2 regions of the Mesorhizobium sp. M4B.F.Ca.ET.143.01.1.1 genome follow, and region 2 is predicted to be linked to the other one. Evidence: riboswitches for the same ligand, from Rfam matches in the RefSeq annotation. Region 2 holds a riboswitch; the other holds the start of a gene.

Region 1 (7,478 bases), on a different contig from region 2:
CCCGAGCGCAAGAGCGAGATCGAGCAAGGTTTTGCCGGTCTGGCGATGCTCGGCAACGAGCCGTCCATGCCGCTCAGGATCGTCAAGGGCAAGGCCTCGCTCGGCTTCATCCCGCTCGGCAAGATCAAAGCGGTCGATTAGAGCATGGCCCCAATAAGTGGGAACCGGTTTTTGGACAAGACCATGCCCAGACAAGGGATAGCGATCTGATGGAGAAGCCGGTCAAGGTCCTGAGCGTCGGCGCGTTCACCCTCGATACGATCCTTCGCCTCGACACGCTGCCCGCGCATCAGGGCAAGTTCATCGCTTGCGATGGCGTCCAGATTGCCTCGGGCATGGCAACCAGCGCCGCTTGCGCCGCCCGCCGTCTCGGCGCCGAAGTCTCGCTTTGGGCAAGTGCGGGCGATGATGCCGTCGGCGACCAGCTGGTTGCCGAGATCGAGGCCGAGGGCGTCGATTGCAACCTGGTCCGACGTGTGGCCGGCGCGCGCTCGGCGCTGGCCGCGATCCTCGTCGATGCGCATGGCGAACGCATCATCGTCCCGTTCTACGACCGCGAGGCGCAGGCCGACCCCGATGAATTGCCCGCCGATCTCTCCGCCTTCGACGCCATGCTGGTCGACGTCCGCTGGCCGGGCGCCGCGGCGCTCGCCCTGAATGCGGCGCGCGCCAATGGCCGGCCTGCGATCCTCGATGCCGATACCGCACCGCTGGAGGTCCTGGAGCAGTTGTTGCCGCTGGCCACGCACATCGTCGCTTCGGAACCCGCGGCGCGCATCGTCTGCGGCCATGCGCTCGATCCGGAAACCGCCTGCGCCGATCTCGCCAGCCGCACCGATGCTTTTGTCGCCGTCACCGGCGGCGCGGCGGGAAGCTGGTGGCACGACCGTTCCACCGGCTCGGTCCGCCACGTCGCGGCGCCGAGGATCAAGGCGGTGGATACGCTGGCCGCCGGCGACGTGTTCCACGGCGCTTTTGCCGTCGGCCTCGCGGAAGCCATGCCGCCCGAGCAGGCCTTGCGCTTTGCCAGTGCCGCCGCGGCGCTCAAATGCCAGCGCTTCGGCGGCCGGCTCGGCGCGCCGGACCGGGCAGAGACGCTTGCCATGATGGCCGCCCATTGGCCGCCGTCGAGCTGACTAAGCCTTCGTTTCCGGATGTTCGATAGCCTGGCGGCCGAAGTCCGGCACGTCGATATCCTGCCCGGCGTCGATAATCGAGCGGCGCACCGCCCGCGTGCGCGTAAAGAGGTCGAACAGTTTCTCGCCGTCGCCCCAGCGGATCGCCCGCTGCAGGAAGGCGAGATCCTCCGAGAAGCGCGCCAGCATTTCCAGGATGGCGTCCTTGTTGTGCAGGCACACATCCCGCCACATCGTCGGATCGGAAGCCGCAAGACGGGTGAAATCGCGGAAGCCGGAAGCCGAATATTTGATGACTTCCGTCTTGGTCACCGATTCCAGATCGTCCGCGGTGCCGACGATGTTGTAGGCGATGATGTGCGGCAGGTGCGAGACGATGGCAAGCGTCATATCGTGATGCTGCGGGTCCATCGTGTCGATGTTGGAACCGCAGCGCCGCCAGAATTCCGACAGCGTCTCCAAGGCCGCGGGATCGGTGCCTGGCACCGGCGTGAAGATGCACCAGCGATTGTCGAAGAGATCGGCGAAGCCGGCATCCGGCCCCGACTTCTCCGTGCCGGCCAGCGGATGGCCGGGAATGAAGTGCACGCCTTCCGGCACATGCGGCTGCATCTGCGCGATGACGGACGCCTTGGTCGAGCCGACATCGGTGAGAATGGCGCCCTTCTTCAGCGCCGGCGCGATTTCTTCGGCGACCGCGCCGGAGGAGCCGACCGGCACCGAAACGATGACGAGGTCCGCATCGCGAACCGCTTCCTTCGCGTCGGTGGTGTAGGAATCGCCAAGGCCGAGTTGCTCCGCCCGTGCCAGTGTGGCGGGGCTGCGCGTCGAGATCGCGACATGCCGGGCCAGTCGCTCGCGACGGATGACGCGGGCCAGCGACGAGCCGATCAGGCCGATGCCGACCAGCGCGATCTTTTCGAACATCGCAGATGTCATGGCGCTCAACTTTTCAGGAAGGTCGTGAGGGCGGCAATCACGCCGCGATTGGCTTCTTCGATGCCGACGCTCATGCGCAGCGCGTTGGGAAAACCGTAGCCGGAAACCCGCCGCAATATGTAGCCTCGCGCCGTGAGATAGTCGTCCGCCGCCGCCGCCGAATGCTTGCCGTCCTCGGGGAAGTGGATCAGCACGAAATTGCCGACGCTCGGCGTCACGCGCAGCCCGAGCTTGGTCAGTTCCTCGCTCAGCCAGGCGAGCCAGGTTTCGTTGTGCGCCACGCTGCGCTCGACATGGGCGCGGTCGCGGATCGCCGCGATGCCGGCCTCGATCGCCGTTGCGTTGACGTTGAAGGGGCCGCGCACGCGGTTGATCGCGTCGACGATGTGCATGGGCCCATACATCCAGCCGATGCGCGCGCCGCCAAGGCCGAGCTTGGAGAAGGTGCGGGTCATCACCACGTTCTCCGCGCTTCCCGCCAGTTCGATGCCGGCCTCGTAGTCGTTGCGGCGCACATATTCGGCGTAGGCCCCATCCAGCACCAAGAGCACGTTCTTCGGCAGGCCGGCATGCAGCCGGCGCACTTCCTGGAACGGCACGTAGGTACCGGTCGGATTGTTGGGATTGGCGAGGAAGACGATGCGGGTCCGCGCCGTCACCGCGGCCAGGATCGCGTCGATGTCGGCCCGCTCGTCGGTTTCCTTGACCGCGACCGGAAGCGCGCCGGCCGCCTGGATGTAGATCTTGTAGACCATGAAGGCGTGTTCGGTGAAAACAGCCTCGTCGCCGGGCGCCAGATAGGTCTGCGCGAGCAGGCCGAGAATCTCGTCGGAGCCGTTGGAGCAGATGATGTTCGCGGGGTTGAGGCCGTGCACCTCGGCGATCGCCTCGCGCAGCCGCCTTGCCGTGCCGTCCGGATAGACATCGAGCTTTCCGGCAACCTCGCGCGCAGCCTCGATCGCCTTCGGCGAGGGCCCCAGCGGGTTCTCGTTCGACGACAATTTATGGACCCTGGCAACACCGGCCGGCGCCGTGCTCTTGCCGGGCACATAGGCTTCGATGTCCATGATGCCCGCGCGGGGCGTCGGACGTGCCTTGTCTGGTGTCTGGTTCATGTCGCAAAAATCCGTCGAGAGAGCCTCCGTCCGGAGGCCGCAGCGGAAATACTAGTCGTGGCCCTGAATGTCGAGAGGCGGCAAGGGCGCGAAAAGCCTGGCCGTTGACGCCGAGCCGCGCTGGCCCTAGAAGGGCAGCGACAGTTCCGTGGTGATTTGGCCGGTCGGCTTGCAGCCACGTTAAACAATTCGCTAAAGGGCCGTTTGCATCCTGTAACCGGCTTTGCGAATGCATTGCCGGTTTTTTGTTGTCCGCCGCCGGCCGGACATTCGCCTGGTCCGGAAATCGGAATCGGTTTTCGGAAACCACGGTGCGTGATGTAAGAGGATGCAATGGCCGTTCTGCGCGCCGCAAAGACCAATAACGAGGTCGACCAGCCGTCGAGCCCGGTGTTGCGCTTTGGCCCCGACAAGCCGCTCAAGCTCGATGCCGGTGCGCTGCTGTCGCCGTTCCAGATCGCCTACCAGACCTATGGCACCCTCAACGACGCCCGCTCCAACGCCATCCTGGTCTGCCACGCGCTGACCGGCGACCAGCATGTTGCCAGCACCAATCCGGTCACCGGCAAGCCTGGCTGGTGGCAGGTGCTGATCGGGCCGGGCAAGATCATCGACACCAACCGCTTCTTCGTCATCTGCTCAAACGTGTTGGGCGGCTGCCTGGGCTCCACCGGCCCGGCCTCGACAAACCCTGCCACCGGCAAGCCTTACGGCCTCGACCTGCCGGTGATCACCATCCGCGACATGGTGCGGGCGCAGCTGATGCTGGTCGACCACTTCGGCATCGAGAAGCTGTTTTGCGTGCTTGGCGGCTCGATGGGCGGCATGCAGGTGCTGGAATGGGCCGCGAGCTATCCGGAGCGCGTCTTCTCGGCGCTGCCGATCGCCACCGGCGCGCGCCATTCCTCGCAGAACATCGCCTTCCACGAGGTTGGCCGGCAGGCTGTCATGGCCGACCCCGACTGGCATGGCGGCAAATATTTCGAGCACGGCAAGCGTCCGGAAAAGGGGCTGGCGGTGGCGCGCATGGCGGCACACATCACCTACCTGTCGGAAGCGGCGCTGCACCGCAAATTCGGCCGCAACCTGCAGGACCGCGAGGCGCTGACCTTCGGCTTCGACGCCGACTTCCAGATCGAAAGCTACCTGCGCCATCAGGGCATGACCTTCGTCGACCGCTTCGACGCCAACACCTACCTCTATTTGACCCGCGCGATGGACTATTTCGACCTCGTCGCCGATCACGGTGGACGCCTGGCTGATGCCTTCGCCGGCACCAAAACGCGATTCTGCCTGGTCTCCTTCACCTCCGACTGGCTGTTCCCGACCGAGGAAAGCCGCTCGATCGTGCATGCGCTGAACGCCGCCGGCGCCTCCGTCTCCTTCGTCGAGATCGACACCGATCGCGGCCATGACGCCTTCCTGCTCGACGAGCCGGAACTGTTCGCCGCCATCAGCGGCTTCATCGGTTCGGCCGCGCGGGCGAGAGGGCTGAACGCATGACCCCGGAAAGTTGCAGACTTCCCGGATCAGGATCATGCGCCGAACGGGAGACCAGCCGATGAGCGTCAACCGCGCCCAGCGCGTCGACCTTGAAGTCGTCGCCGATCTCATCCCGCCGCAGTCACGGGTGCTCGATGTCGGCTCCGGCGACGGTCTGCTGCTCGAATTGCTGCAGGAAACCAAGCAGGTCGACGGCCGCGGGCTGGAACTGTCGCAGCGCGGCGTCAACGAATGCGTGGCGCGCGGCCTCTCGGTCATCCAGGGCGATGCCGACAAGGATCTCGAATTCTATCCCGACAAGGGCTTCGATTTCGTCGTCCTGTCGCAGACGCTGCAGGCGACCCGCAATCCGAAGCTGGTGCTCGACGAGTTGCTGAGGATAGGCAACCGCGCCATCGTCTCGTTCCCCAATTTCGGCCACTGGCAGGTGCGCCTGTCGCTGTTCGTCAAGGGGCGTATGCCGGTGACCAAGGATCTGCCCTATTCCTGGTACGACACGCCCAACATCCACTTCTGCACCATCCGCGACTTCGTCAATCTGTGCGAGGAGCTTGGCGCGACGGTGGAAAAGGCGACCGCGCTCGACGGCAACGGCCAGAAGATAGGCCTCTCCATGCCGTGGTGGTTCTGGAATTTCTTCGGCCAGCAGGCAGTGTTTCTGCTGCGACGATAGCAACGATCGCGGCGGTTTCCTTCGCCGACACCAGCACTTCCGCAGATCCCGGCGCGACGAAGATTCTCGCAAAAGGAGCTTTCCTGCTTGCTTCTGTTATTTGACAGCGAAAGCCGACCCCTATAGCCACGTCCATTCAAGCAACCTGGTCGAACAATATGAGCGGCGATCGTCCGACTTATTCAATCGTCGTGGAAATGGAGAACGCCAAGTCGATCGACTGGGCGGAGATCGGCGTTGGGTTGAACGCCCTGGCGCGCGAGATCGCCGCGGTTTCCGCGACCGGCTTTGCAAGACCGAAAGTCATTATCTCGCATGGCGGGGAGGAAGAGGACGCGGACACGCTCCGGCGCAACTTCCATACCCAGGCGCCACAGTTGGAAGAGGTGGCGGAGATAAGCTTCGCAGCTTGTCCCGGCGGCCGCTACTACGACCTCAAGAATAACGGGATCAAACAAACCGAGGGCGAACTGGTCGTCTTCCTGGACTCCGATACCGTTCCGGAGCCGGACTGGCTTGCAACCCTGCTCGGCCCGTTTCAGGATCCCGCGATCGTCTGCGTCAACGGCTATACCTATCTCTTGTGCGACGACTTCTTTTCGAGAACCTTTGCCATGATGTGGTTCTTCCCGATGGCCGAGGGTGATAAGCGGTTCGCCTCGAAACGGGCGCTCAACGCCAACAACATCGCCTTCCGGCGCGAGTGGATTTCCAGCCACCCGTTTCCGGAAAACAATGGCTTCAAGGTCTCCTGCACCTTGCTGATGCACGAGCTGCGGCGCCAAGGCCACCAGCCGAGCAACGTCAACGCCCGCGTCTACCACTATCCCCCGCGGGGCTGGCGGTTCTTCTTCTGGCGGGCACTGGTGACCGGCCGGGATGCCGACAGGAAATTCGTCGCGCAGCGCTCGCCCACGCGCGGCGCGCGCATCGTCAAGTCGTTCAGCCGCTGGTTCACCATGTCGTGGCGCACGACGCGGCGCATCGTGAGCCATGCCCGCCAGGCAGGCATGCCGGCCTGGCAGATCCCGTTCTCCCTGATCGTCGGCCAGGCGTTCTATGCCTTGATGTTCTGGGGCCAGTTCAGCTTTGCCGCGGGGATCGTTGGCGACAGGGTCGAGCTGGTGCCGGACTATGTCGGGCACAGCTGAGGCCGGTGTTGCAATTGAGGCGCGGCGTCTCGAAATCTGCCGATTGCAGGCACGGGCGCGGGCGGTCGAGGTGACACAGAGACTGCTTTTTTGTAGCGTCCCGCTGAACGCAAGCTTGGGCGGGCATGGAAGACGGCAACAAATCCATCCGAATATCCCAGAATCCCGGGCCTGATCGCATGCCGAAAGCGCCCGAGCCGGCCCCGCTCATCACAGTGATCACGCCGACCCACAACCGGCGCAGCCAGGTTGTGCGCGCCGTGGAAAGCGTGCTGGCGCAGACCCTTACCCGCTTCGAGCACATCGTCGTCGACGATGGCTCCACCGACGCCACCGCGGCGGCGCTTGCCGAAATCCGCGACCCGCGGCTGATCTATGTCGGAGCCAAATGGCGTGGTGCCAACGCCGCCCGCAATGCCGGCATCGAGCGCGCGCGCGCGCCGATCGTCACCTTCCTTGATTCGGATGATGTCTATCTGCCGGACCGGCTGGAGCGGACGCTGGCGCGCTTCGACGACAACCCGTCGCTCGAGGTGCTCATCAGCTCCTTCGTTTCGGTGAAGGGCAACCGGGCCACCAAATGCGTCAACCGCGAGGCATTCCTGACCCGGAACATGCTGGAACGGGCGCTGGTCTCCCAGACCGTCTTCATCGCCGGTTCGGCGATAACCGCCCGGCATGAATCGCTGCTGGCGATCGGCGGCTACGACAGCGACATCGCGCGCATGCAGGATCGCGAATTGCTGCTGCGCTTCGCCCGCCGCGGCGGCGCGCTGCTCACCGAGGAAATCGACTGGAAGAAATACAATTCGGAAAATTCGATTTCCGGCCGCCGCGACGGCTATGTCGAGGCCTATGCGAACCTCATCGACAAACACCCTTACATCGCTGACCGCTATCCCGAGATCCCGCCCTATATGATCGCGCGCCAGATCATCGCCGATACGATGAAGGGCAGGGT
Region 2 (7,478 bases):
GCAGCTGGTCGAGATCGCCAAGGCGCTGAGCAAAGAAGTGAAGTTGCTGATCCTCGACGAACCGACGGCTTCGCTCAGCGAAAAGGACAGCCAGGCGCTGCTCGACCTTCTGCTCGAGTTCAAGCGCCAGGGCATGACCTCGATCCTGATCTCTCACAAGCTGAACGAGGTGAACCGGGTCGCCGACAAGGTCACGGTGATCCGCGACGGACGCACCATCGAGACCTTGCCCAGGAAAGACATCAGCGAAGACCGCATCATCACCTCGATGGTCGGCCGCTCGCTCGACGACCGCTATCCGCCGCGCGAGCCGCAGATCGGCGAGGTCGTCTTCGAGGTCAAGGACTGGTCGGTCTACCATCCGATCCACGCCGAGCGGCAGGTGATCAAGAACGTCAACCTCAATGTGCGCAAGGGCGAAGTGGTCGGCATCGCGGGGCTGATGGGCGCCGGCCGCACCGAATTCGCGATGAGCCTGTTCGGGCGCTCCTATGGCCGGCACATCACCGGCGAGGTTTTGCTCGAAGGCAAGCCGATCGACATTTCGTCGGTGAGCAAGGCGGTGGAGAACCGCATCGCCTATGTCACCGAGGACCGCAAGACCTACGGTCTCAACCTGATCGACCATATCAAGCACAATGTGACTTTGGCCAATCTGGGCGGCGTCTCGAGCCGCGGCGTCATCGACGACATGCGCGAAATGAGCGTCGCCAACGACTATCGCAAGAAGACCAATATCCGCGCGTCCAGCGTCTATCAGCTGACCGGCAATCTTTCGGGCGGCAACCAGCAGAAGGTGGTGCTGTCGAAATGGCTGTTCGCGGACCCGGAACTGCTGATCCTCGACGAGCCGACGCGCGGCATCGACGTCGGCGCCAAGTACGAAATCTATACGATCATCGCCCGTCTCGCCGCCGAGGGTAAGGCGATCATCGTCATCTCGTCGGAAATGCCGGAGCTGCTCGGCATCACCGACCGCATCTATGTCATGAACGAAGGGCGAATGGTCGGCGAAATGGCGGCAAGCGACGCCAGCCAGGAAAAGATCATGCGCGCCATCGTTCGCGGAGAAGGAAAAAAAGCATCATGAGCACAGAAAGCGCTCCGGCGCCGCAGAGCGGCGCAGCCGAAGACGTCAAGCAGGGTCCGCGCATCGCCGTCTCGGCGCTGACGACGAACCTGCGCGAATACGGCCTGATCATCGCGCTGATCGTCATCATGCTGTTCTTCCAGTACACGACGTCGGGAACGTTGTTCAAACCGGTCAACCTCTCGAACCTTGTGCAGCAGAACTCGTTCATCATCGTGATGGCGCTGGGCATGCTCTTGGTCATCGTGTCCGGCCACATCGACCTCAGCGTCGGTTCGGTGGCGGGCTTCATCGGGGCGCTGGCGGCGATGATGATGGTCATCTGGCCGCTCGGCCCGCTCAGCAATCCGCTGGTGGTGTCAATCGTCTGCCTGATCGTCGGCGGCGCCATAGGCGCAGCACAAGGCTACTGGATCGCCTATCACCGGATACCGAGCTTCATCGTGACGCTGGCGGGCATGCTGATCTTCCGCGGCATCTGCCAGGCGCTGCTGGGCGGCGGCTCCTCGGTCGGCCCGCTTCCCGACAGCTTCAAGGCGTTGAGCTCGGGCTTCATTCCGGACGTGATCGGCCCGCTGACGCTGATCCCGCCGACGGTGAATGCCGCCGGCAAGACCATCCTCGGCAGCGGCCTTACGCTGCACATGACGACGATCGTGCTCGGACTGATCGCGGTGCTCGCCTATGCCTATTTCGGGCTGCGGGCCCGCCGCAAGCGTGAGCGCCACGGCTATGAGGCCGAGCCCTTCCCGCTGTTCGTCATCAAGACGCTGGTCGGCAGCGCGCTGGCGCTGTTCCTGGTCGTCCAGTTCGCGAGCTACAGGGGCCTGCCGGTGGTGCTGCTGGTGATGGGCGTGCTGATCTCGCTGTTCGTCTTCGTCACCAAGCGCATGACCATCGGCCGCCGCATCTATGCGATGGGCGGCAACGCCAAGGCGGCGCAGCTCTCGGGCATCAACACCGAGCGGCTGACGCTGCTGGTGTTCATCAACATGGGCGTGCTGTCGGCGCTCGGCGGCCTGATCATCGCGGCGCGCCTCGGCCAGGCGGTGCCCGCCGCCGGCCTCGGCAGCGAGCTCGACGTCATCGCGGCCGTCTTCATCGGCGGCGCCTCGGCGATGGGTGGCGTCGGACAGGTCATCGGCGCCGTGGTCGGCGGCTTCATCATGGGCGTCATGAACAACGGCATGTCGATCATGGGCGTCAATGTCGACTGGCAGCAGGTGGTCAAGGGCCTGGTGCTGCTCGGCGCCGTGATCTTCGACGTCTACAACAAGAACAAGGCCTGACAGGAGCAATTCCGGGAAAAGCGCATAGCGGTTTTCCCTCGGGATTGCGCAGAGACAAAATATTGGGAGCGGGTCGGCAGCTCAAGGCCGGACCGCTCCAGGCGAGGAAGGCAGGAGGCATACGGGTCTAGATCGCGATGCTGCCGGCAACCCGCCGGCGCCAAGAAGTCCCTGAGGACCGGGGCTCGCGAGCGCAATCCGGACGAACAGTTTCAACCGTGGCGCGGAACCGTTCCGGGCCGCGACGGTCAAGGTCTGCCGATCGGCGGCCGGGCCAAGGCAAAAGAGAGAGGGTTCATCATGCTGATCTCCCAGATCCTCGACGACGCCGAGACGATCCGCGTCGTCGCCCGCAACGGCGGCAAGACCCGGATCATCAACGGCGCTCGCAGCGTCTATTCGCTGGCGATGGAGGCGGCGCGCACCGGCACCGGCCTCGTGGCGCTGATCGAGCGCAAGGGTCTTGGCGAAACCATCGACCTCGACGCCGCCTACAAGAAAGGCCGGGTGGTGTCGCCGATCAATCATCCGGATCCGGCGCATCTGCATCTCACCGGCACCGGCCTGACGCATCTCGGCTCCGCCGCGACCCGCGATTCCATGCACAAGAAGCTGAGCAGCGACGGCGCGGAGCAGCTCACCGATTCCATGAAGATGTTCCGCATGGGACTGGAAGGCGGCAAGCCGGCGAAAGGCCAGGTCGGCGTGCAGCCGGAATGGTTCTACAAGGGCAACGGCACGATGGCGGTGGCGCCGGGCGCCGCGCTGATGTCGCCCGCCTTCGCGCAGGACGCCGGCGAGGAGCCGGAGATCGCCGGCATCTACGTCATCGGCGACGACGGCGCGCCGTTCCGCGTCGGCTTCACTTTGTCGAACGAATTTTCCGACCACGTCACCGAACGCGTGAACTACCTGTTCCTCGCGCACTCCAAGCTGCGCAACGCCTCGTTCGGACCGGAGATCCTGATCGGCGACCTGCCGGCGGACATCAGGGGCTCATCGCGCATCTGGCGCGACGGCAAGCTGCTCTGGGAAAAGCCGTTCCTGTCGGGCGAGGCGAACATGTCGCACACCATCGCCAATCTCGAGCATCACCACTTCAAATACTCGGCCTTCCGCCAGCCGGGCGACGTGCATGTGCACATGTTCGGCACCGCGACGCTCTCCTTCGCCGACGGCGTCAAGACCGAGGCGGGCGATACTTTCGAGATCGAGGCGAGCGATTTCGGCCTGCCGCTGCGCAACCCGCTGGAAATCGAGAAGCCGGTGAAGGTGGCGGTGAAGGCGCTTTGAGGTGAAAGCGTGATCTCCCCCCTCGTGGGGGAGATGGCCGGCAGGCCAGTGGGGCGCTGTCCCGCCAGCGTTCGCAATCCAACCGGCTCTGCCTGCGGACTGTCTTCTTGGATACAGCAGAGGTTGGCGATCCTTCGCGCCCCCTCTGCCCTGCCGGGCATCTCCCCCACAAGGGGGGAGATTGGCAGCTTCAGCCGCTCAATAGATATCGAAGTCGAAATACTTGGCCTGGATCTTCTTGTAGGTGCCGTCGGCGACGATGGCGTCTATCGCCGCGTTGAGCTTGTCGCGCAGCGCAGTGTCCTCGAGGCGCACGGCGATGCCGGCTTCCGTCTCGGTGCCCTTGACGTCGCCGACCAGCTTGCAGCAGCCGTCGCTCGACTTCTTCAGCCAGTCCACCAGCACGAACTTGTCGGAGATGACGGCATCGAGCCGGCCGTTCTGGAGATCGGTGATCGCCTCTTCCTGGGTCGGATAGAGCTTGGCTTCGGCGCCGGCCTTGCCGTAGACGTCCTGGGCGAAGTCGGCCTGGGTGGTCGATGCCTGGGCGCCCACCGTCTTGCCGGCGAGCGCCGCCGGGTCGGTCGAGGTCAGTTCGCTGTCCTTCGGCGCGACCAGCGCAAGCGGCGTCGTATAGTATTTGTGGGTGAAGGCGACCTGCTTCTTGCGTTCCTCGGTGATGCTCATCGAGGCGATGATGGCGTCGAATTTCTTGGCCTGGAGGGCCGGAATGATGCCATCCCAGTCCTGGGTGACGATCTCGCATTCGACCTTCATCTGCGCGCACAGCGCATTGGCGATGTCGATGTCGAAGCCCTCGACCTTGCCGTCGGGCGTGATGGTGTTGAACGGCGGATAGGCGCCCTCGGTGCCGATCTTGATCTTTTCGGCGGCCTGCGCCGACAAGGCGCCGGCGCCGAGCGTCAGCATGGCGGCAGCGGCTGCCGATAGGATCCATCTGGATATCTGCATTTTCGTCTCCCTCTGTCAGGTTCTGGACCGGTGGCGCCAGCCAAGCATGGCGCGCGGGACCGGGCAAGCGGAGTCTGACGCGGGCGACGGGTCAGCGCGCGGCGCGGAAATGCTTGGAGAGCTTCAAGCCCTGCGCCTGGTAGTTGGAGCCAAGGTCGGTGCCGTAAAGCGCCTGCGGCCGCTTCAGCATGTGCTCGTAGACCAGCCGCCCGACGATCTGGCCGTGATCGAGGATGAACGGCACCTCGTGGCTGCGCACTTCGAGCACCGCCCGGCTGCCGGTGCCGCCGGCCGCCGAATGGCCGAAGCCCGGATCGAAGAAGCCGGCATAGTGGACGCGGAATTCGCCGACCAGCGGATCGAAGGGCGTCATCTCGGCGGCGTAGAGCGGCGGCACATGCACCGCCTCGCGGCTGACCAGGATGTAGAACTCATCGGGATCGAGCACCAGCTCGCCGGCGCCGCTCTTGTAAAGCGGCTCCCAGTAGTCGACGACGTCCTGCGCGGCGCGCTTGTCGACATCGACGAGGCCGGTGTGATGCTTGCCGCGATAGCCGACCAGCCCGTCCTTGTCGCCATCGAGATCGATCGACAGCGCGATGCCGCCGCCGGAAATGTTGGGCGGCTCGGTGGCAACCAGCATCTCGGCATGGTGGAGATCGCGCAACTCGCTTTCCGACAGCAGCGCATTGCCGGTGCGGAAGCGTATCTGCGACAGGCGCGAGCCGGCGCGCACGACAATCGGAAAGGTGCGCGGGCTGACTTCGAGATAGAGCGGGCCATGATAGCCGGCGGCGATCTTGTCGAACTCGTGGCCGCGATCGGTCATCACCCGGGTGAAGATGTCCAGCCGCCCGGTCGAGCTCTTCGGATTGGCCGAAGCGGACACGTTCGAGGGCAATGCCAGGCCTTCCAGCAGCGGCACGATGTAGACGCAGCCCGTCTCCAGCACAGCACCGTCGACGAGATTGATCTCGTGCAGCTTCAGCCGGTCGAGCTTGTCGGCCACCAGATGATCGGGGCCGGGCAGGAAGGAGGCGCGCACGCGGAACGCCTTGTCGCCCAGCCTGAGGTCGAGGCTGGCCGGCTGGATCTGGTCGGCATCGAGCACGCGCGGCGACTTCAGCGCGCCGGACTGGAACAGCGCGGAAATGTCCTGATCGGGAAGAATGCCTGTCTGCCGCAAGGCTCCGCTCCAAGGCCGCTGGTACAAACCTCTTAATGAAGCCGGCAATTGACGCAAGCGCGGCGCGGGTCTAAAGGGTCGTTATCCCGTGGTGATTTGGCCGGTCGGCTTGCAGCCACGTTAAACAAGTCGCTAAAGGACCGTCGGGCCGCAAGGCCGTATGGACCGGTTGCGACTTTTCGCGGCCGGTTTTTTTGTATCTGGAAGTAGAGCGATGACCAAGAAGCGTGACTGGAAGCCTCAGACGGCACTCGTGCATGGCGGAACGCTGCGTTCCGGCTTCGGCGAGACATCAGAAGCGATGTATCTCACCCAGGGCTATGTCTACGAGACGGCGCAGGCCGCCGAAGCCCGCTTCAAGGGCGAGGAGCCGGGCTTCATCTACTCGCGCTACGCCAATCCCACGGTCGACATGTTCGAAAAGCGCATGTGCGCCCTGGAAGACGCCGAGGACGCTCGCGCCACGGCCTCCGGCATGGCGGCGGTGAGCGCCGCGCTGCTGTGCAGCGCCAGGGCGGGCGACCATATCGTGGCGGCGCGCGCGCTGTTCGGCTCCTGTCGCTGGGTGGTCGAAACGCTGGCGCCGAAATACGGCATCGAGGCGACGCTGGTCGACGGCACCGATATCGCCAACTGGGAAAAGGCGGTGCGGCCGAACACCAAGCTGTTCTTCCTGGAAAGCCCGACCAACCCGACGCTGGAAGTGGTCGACATCGCCGCTGTCGCCGCGCTCGCCAATTCGATCGGCGCCAGACTGATCGTCGACAACGTCTTCGCCACGCCGCTGCAGCAGAAGCCGTTGCAGCTCGGCGCCCACATCGTCGTCTATTCGGCGACCAAGCACATAGACGGACAGGGGCGCTGCCTCGGCGGCATCATCCTGTCGGACAAGAAGTGGATCGACGAGAACCTGCACGACTACTTCCGCCACACCGGGCCGAGCCTGTCGCCGTTCAATGCCTGGACGCTGCTCAAGGGCCTGGAGACGCTGCCGTTGCGCGTGCGCCAGCAGACGGAGAGCGCCGGCAAGATCGCCGACTTCCTCGCCGAACGGCCGGAGATCGCCCGCGTCATCTATCCGGGCCGCGCCGACCATCCGCAGGCCGAGATCGTCAGGAAGCAGATGTCGGGCGGCTCGACGCTGATCTGCCTCGACGTCAAGGGCGGCAAGCAGGCGGCCTTCGCCTTCCAGAACGCGCTCGACATCGTGCTGATCTCCAACAATCTCGGCGACGCCAAGAGCCTGATCACCCATCCGGCGACGACCACGCACAAGAACCTCAGCGACGAGGCGCGCGCCGAGCTCGGCATCGGCCCGGGCACGCTCAGGCTCTCCGTCGGCCTGGAGGACACGGACGACCTGCTTGCCGATGTCGAGCAGGCGCTGAAGGCGGCGAAATAGGGGACCTGGGCGAAGGCCCGGTCAGGCGCTCGAGGGCGTCTCTTCCAGTTCGGCCACCTTGGTGCCGATGGTCATGGCGTTGCCGCGCCAGTCGACGGCGCCGCCCAGCCAGCCGCGCGCCCATATCACCGGCAGCATCGCGTCGCGCACGATCATCGCCGCGACCGTGCGCGGCGACAGGTGCCAGCCGTTGGCCCATGCGAGGGCGCATTCCGGCAGGTAGGCGAGTGCCAGCACGCAAAGCGT

The links. Region 2 has a riboswitch for S-adenosylmethionine ahead of EN786_RS19550 (O-succinylhomoserine sulfhydrylase). Riboswitches for the same ligand answer to the same signal wherever they lie in the genome.
Region 1: linked by a shared signal. The riboswitch ahead of EN786_RS14065 (homoserine O-acetyltransferase) and the one ahead of EN786_RS19550 (O-succinylhomoserine sulfhydrylase) in region 2 are both predicted to bind S-adenosylmethionine.

The regions. Positions count from the first base shown of each region.
Region 1 is NZ_SRSR01000005.1:94,593-102,070, forward strand. Features, by position in the region: gene EN786_RS14045 (DUF2125 domain-containing protein) at 1-141, shown strand, start outside; gene EN786_RS14050 (sugar kinase) at 210-1,136, shown strand; gene EN786_RS14055 (prephenate/arogenate dehydrogenase family protein) at 1,137-2,075, opposite strand; gene hisC (histidinol-phosphate transaminase) at 2,081-3,190, opposite strand; SAM riboswitch at 3,329-3,406, shown strand; gene EN786_RS14065 (homoserine O-acetyltransferase) at 3,524-4,693, shown strand; gene metW (methionine biosynthesis protein MetW) at 4,752-5,366, shown strand; gene EN786_RS14075 (glycosyltransferase) at 5,525-6,517, shown strand; gene EN786_RS14080 (glycosyltransferase family 2 protein) at 6,697-7,478, shown strand, end outside.
Region 2 is NZ_SRSR01000007.1:271,784-279,261, forward strand. Features, by position in the region: gene mmsA (multiple monosaccharide ABC transporter ATP-binding protein) at 1-1,090, shown strand, start outside; gene mmsB (multiple monosaccharide ABC transporter permease) at 1,087-2,379, shown strand; gene araD1 (AraD1 family protein) at 2,680-3,672, shown strand; gene EN786_RS19540 (ABC transporter substrate-binding protein) at 3,871-4,644, opposite strand; gene EN786_RS19545 (2'-deoxycytidine 5'-triphosphate deaminase) at 4,736-5,830, opposite strand; SAM riboswitch at 5,909-5,986, shown strand; gene EN786_RS19550 (O-succinylhomoserine sulfhydrylase) at 6,045-7,232, shown strand; gene EN786_RS19555 (ceramide glucosyltransferase) at 7,254-7,478, opposite strand, start outside.